Regions from separate parts of the Psychrobacillus sp. FSL K6-1267 genome, predicted to be linked through region 1. Evidence: riboswitches for the same ligand, from Rfam matches in the RefSeq annotation. Region 1 holds a riboswitch; the other holds the start of a gene.

What was found. Region 1 has a riboswitch for S-adenosylmethionine ahead of MHB55_RS00950 (O-acetylhomoserine aminocarboxypropyltransferase/cysteine synthase family protein). Riboswitches for the same ligand answer to the same signal wherever they lie in the genome.
Region 2: linked by a shared signal. The riboswitch ahead of MHB55_RS09340 (MetQ/NlpA family ABC transporter substrate-binding protein) and the one ahead of MHB55_RS00950 (O-acetylhomoserine aminocarboxypropyltransferase/cysteine synthase family protein) in region 1 are both predicted to bind S-adenosylmethionine.

Annotation. Positions count from the first base shown of each region.
Region 1 covers NZ_JBBOOR010000001.1:181,572-183,774, forward strand. The annotation lists gene MHB55_RS00945 (glycerol-3-phosphate acyltransferase) at 1-471, opposite strand, end outside; SAM riboswitch class I at 617-732, shown strand; gene MHB55_RS00950 (O-acetylhomoserine aminocarboxypropyltransferase/cysteine synthase family protein) at 853-2,145, shown strand.
Region 2 covers NZ_JBBOOR010000001.1:1,873,983-1,876,185, forward strand. The annotation lists gene MHB55_RS09335 (methionine ABC transporter ATP-binding protein) at 1-266, opposite strand, end outside; gene MHB55_RS09340 (MetQ/NlpA family ABC transporter substrate-binding protein) at 324-1,142, opposite strand; SAM riboswitch class I at 1,237-1,349, opposite strand; gene MHB55_RS09345 (PPC domain-containing DNA-binding protein) at 1,501-2,004, shown strand.

The sequences.
Region 1 (2,203 bases):
AAGGTAGAAAAAGAATACACCTATCAATAAATAATCAGTCAAAAGTGTGATGCAGATTAACAATAATAGTCCTGCTAATCCAATCGGCCAATGTAACGCTAGCAGTACTCCAATGATGGAAGCTGTGCCTTTACCGCCTTTAAATTTTGTGTAAATAGGAAAGTTATGCCCTAAGATTACAGCAGCACCAGCTATATAAAGCAAAAAATCATGCTCAGAGGTACTAAGTGAGGTCAGCTGCGGAGCAATTAATCTTGCCCCAATAATCATAATTGCGCCTTTTAAAATATCTATGGCTCCTACTAAAACGCCATACTTCCATCCAAGCACTATGGTGGCGTTGGAAGCTCCTGAATTATTTAAGCCTTCTTTTTTTATATTAACACCACTCATCCATTGGGCTAATTTTGATCCATGAATCGAACCAACTAAGTAGCCTATTAAAAGAATGCTAACACTCCAAATAATCATTCTATGACACCCCCAAAAATAATATTCTATCTATTATATTAAACGATTATAAAATGATGAAGTTTCAGAATTTTATATAAAATAACTTGACTTATAAATAACGGAGGATTTATACTGTGTAACAAGATGGAACACTAATCTAATACTCTTATCAAGAGTGGCGGAGGGAATAGGCCCTACGATGCCCGGCAACCACCAAGTTCTTTTACTTGGAAAGGTGCTAAATCCTACAAATTCTTTTATGAATTTGGAAGATAAGAGGAGGAACATGTCAATTTGACCCCTCTTCTTAAGTGAAGAGGGGTTTTTACATTGGCAGTTCTATAATCCTCTCCCGCCTCCAAGCATCCATCTAATCTACTAATAACGGAGGAATTCAAAATGACAAATCTTCAAAAAGAAACACTTCTATTGCATGGTGGACAACAACCGGATCCAGTCACAGGATCAAGAGCGGTACCGATTCACAAAACAACCTCATATGTATTTCAAAACACTGAGCATGCTCAAAATCTATTTGCATTAAAAGAGACTGGTAACATCTATTCCCGAATAACAAACCCAACAGTTGATGTTTTTGAGCAAAGAATTGCATTACTTGAAGGAGGTACTGCCGCAGTGGCCCTTTCATCAGGGATGGCAGCCATTGCATTTTCTATTTTAAATATTGCAGGCGCTGGAGATGAAATTATCGCAGCTGAAAACTTATATGGAGGGACCTTTAATCTTTTTGCTCATACACTTCCTCGCTATGGAATTACTGTAAAGTTTATAGATTCAACGGATCCTGAGAATTTCAGATCAGCAGTTACTGAGAAGACAAAAGGTTTTTTTGCTGAAATTATTGGAAATCCAAGCTTAAATGTACTGGATGTGGAGCAGGTAGCTACCATTGCGAACGAAGTGGGGGTTCCATTACTAGTAGATAATACTTTCGCTACTCCGTTTGGTTCAAATCCAATTGAGCATGGCGCTCATATAGTTATCCATTCGGCGACAAAATGGATTGGAGGTCACGGTACAACAATTGGTGGAGTAGTAGTTGATGGAGGTAACTTCAACTGGAATTCTGAAAAATTCCCGGGCTTTACAGAGCCAGACGTAACCTATCATGGTTTGCGCTACGGAATCGATGTTCCAGGCGTGGCATTTGCTATAAAGCTAAGAGTCCAGTTGCTACGTGATTTTGGTCCTTCTCTAAGCCCAGAAGCAGCTTTCTCCTTTCTTCAAGGATTAGAAACACTTCACTTACGAGTGCCAAGACATAACGAAAATGCCCAGAAAATTGCGGAGTACTTAAATGACAATGAGGAAGTTTCATGGGTTAACTATTTAGGGCTTGAAAGCCATCCTACACATGAACTTGCTAAAAAGTATTTAAAGAATGGATACGGTTCTATTTTGACATTTGGAGCAAAGGGAGGTAGAGAAGCAGGTAGACATATTATCGATAATATAGAGATTTGGTCACATGTAGCAAATGTGGGAGACGCAAAATCTCTAATTATTCATCCAGCTTCCACTACTCACCAACAACTTACACCGGAGGATTTAGTAAAAACAGGGGTTACAGAGGATCTAATTCGCTTGTCTGTAGGCTTGGAGGCAGTAGAAGATTTACAAGAAGCACTCGGAAAAGTACTTTTAGAGAAAACAAATGTCCTCTCTAGATAGAATTTTGTTGTTAATTGAGTGGAAATAGTCTACAATATGTAAAATAGTCAATTAGTTA
Region 2 (2,203 bases), 1.7 Mb from region 1:
TGAAAAATCATGCCTATTTTGTTTCTGACTTTTCGAAGTTGAGGAAGGGGAAGGGGGGTTATTTCTTCGCCATTAATGTATACTTTGCCTTTTGTTGGCTTTTCGAGCAGGTTAACACATCTGATAAGTGTGCTTTTCCCTGCTCCGCTATAGCCGATAACTCCGTGAATTTCACCTTTTCTTACATGAAGACTTACGTTACTGACAGCCTTTACTGTGTTTCTTTTGCTGATGAATTCCTTTGTAATATTCTCTAAAACTATCATGTTAAATCTTCCTTTCTAAAGAAAACGTTACCGGTTGCGGCAACGTTTTTGTTATTTCTACTCATCCCAGCTTGCTAACACAGAACCTTGAAACTCTTCTTCGATAAATGTTCTGACTTCCTCTGATTGATAAGCTTTTACAAACTTTTGAACGGTTGGATCATCTTCGTTTTCCGCGCGTACAACGATATAGTTCACATATGGAGAGTTAGATGACTCTAAAAGAATTGAGTCTTCCTTCGGGTTAATGCCAGCAGCCAAAGCAAAGTTTGTATTGATTGCCGCAGCGTCTACCTCGCTAAGCTGTTTCGGTATTTGAGCAGCCTCTAATTCGATAAATTCAATATTCTTAGGGTTTTCTTCGATATCATAAATAGAAGCATTTTCTTTTTTATCTTCTTTAATTTTAATAAAGCCATTTTCCTCTAGTATATATAATGCGCGTGAACCGTTAGTTGGGTCGTTTGGTAATCCAAATGTGGCACCTTCTGGTAAATCTTCGAACGATTTAAATTTTTCAGAGTAAATACCCATTGGGTTTAAAATAGTTTTACCAACTGGTACTAGCTCAGTACCATGGTCTTCGTTGAAAGCATTTAGAAAAGGCTCATGTTGATAGCTATTTGCGTCTAGGTTACCTTCAGATAGTGCTGTGTTTGGAAGTATGTAATCAGAAAAAGCTTTAATTTCTATTTCTAGTCCATCTTTTGCTGCAACTTCTGCTGCAACCTCAGCTATTTGTTCGTGAGGACCAGCAGTTACACCTATGACTAATTTATTTTCATCTAAGGCTTTGTCACCTGTAGATTCATCACCACAAGCCGCAAGCAACCCCGTTAATAGAACTCCTGATAATACTAAACCAACCTTTTTCATTAAAATTCCTCCTTAATAATTATTAAAGAATTCGAATAAATATAAAAGCCTCTCTTTCAAAAAGAAAGAGAGGCACACAAAAATGCATTGTCCTCTCTTATCTTCCAAAACAAAAATGTTTTGCAGGATTTAGCACCTTTCTATACTTTTGGTATAGATGGTTGCCGAGCTTCAACGGGCCAGTCCCTCAGCTACTCTTGATAAGAGATAATAAGCTATTAAGTTTTTCGTTTATTCTATAAATGAAAATTTACTATACTAAACTAACAAAGTCAAGAGCTATTTTTTAATAGTAAAATTTTTTAGAAAAGATTAAAATTATAAGATAATAAATAATTATGCAATTGGAGGAATCGACATGACAATAAGAGCAAATTTTGCAGTAGGTGATTTTGAGAGAATAGTTGGTGCTAGATTAAAATATGGAACAGATTTGATAGAAGGGATAGAAGCAATATGTGAAGCCAACCAAATTACTTCTGCCACTGTCGTTAGCTGCTTTGGAAGCTTTCAAAAATGTGGCTTTGTCTATTTAATTCCAGCTGATTCCTCGAAAATAGGTGTAGCCTATAATGAAATGATCGTAAAAGAAGGACCTATAGAATTTTTACATGGTACAGGAGTTATATGTCAGCGAGAAGGAAAATATGCCACACATTTTCACGGATCAATGTGTGATCAATATGGTGCTGTTTTTGGAGGTCACTTCATCAAAGGTGAGAATCCTGTAATTACGGTTGACCTAGTCTTAGCCGAAGTAAAAGGGATGGAATTCCATCGGAAACATGATGAAGAGACTGGTGCAATTCAGTTTTATCCGATTGAGAAAGGGAGCAAGTTCTCCAGGTCAATAGAGGAATAGAAAGTGTAGTAGGTTAACATATAAAAGAATTTAAATAAACAATAGAATATGACATAAAAAAAGACTACTTTTGTAGTCTTTTTTTATTTTGTTGACTATTTCACTTAAACACACTAATTAATATTGTGATGAGAAAATAAACTAAAATACCAAGTATAAATAGTCCTATAAATTTTTTCATGTAAGATACCTCCAGAGG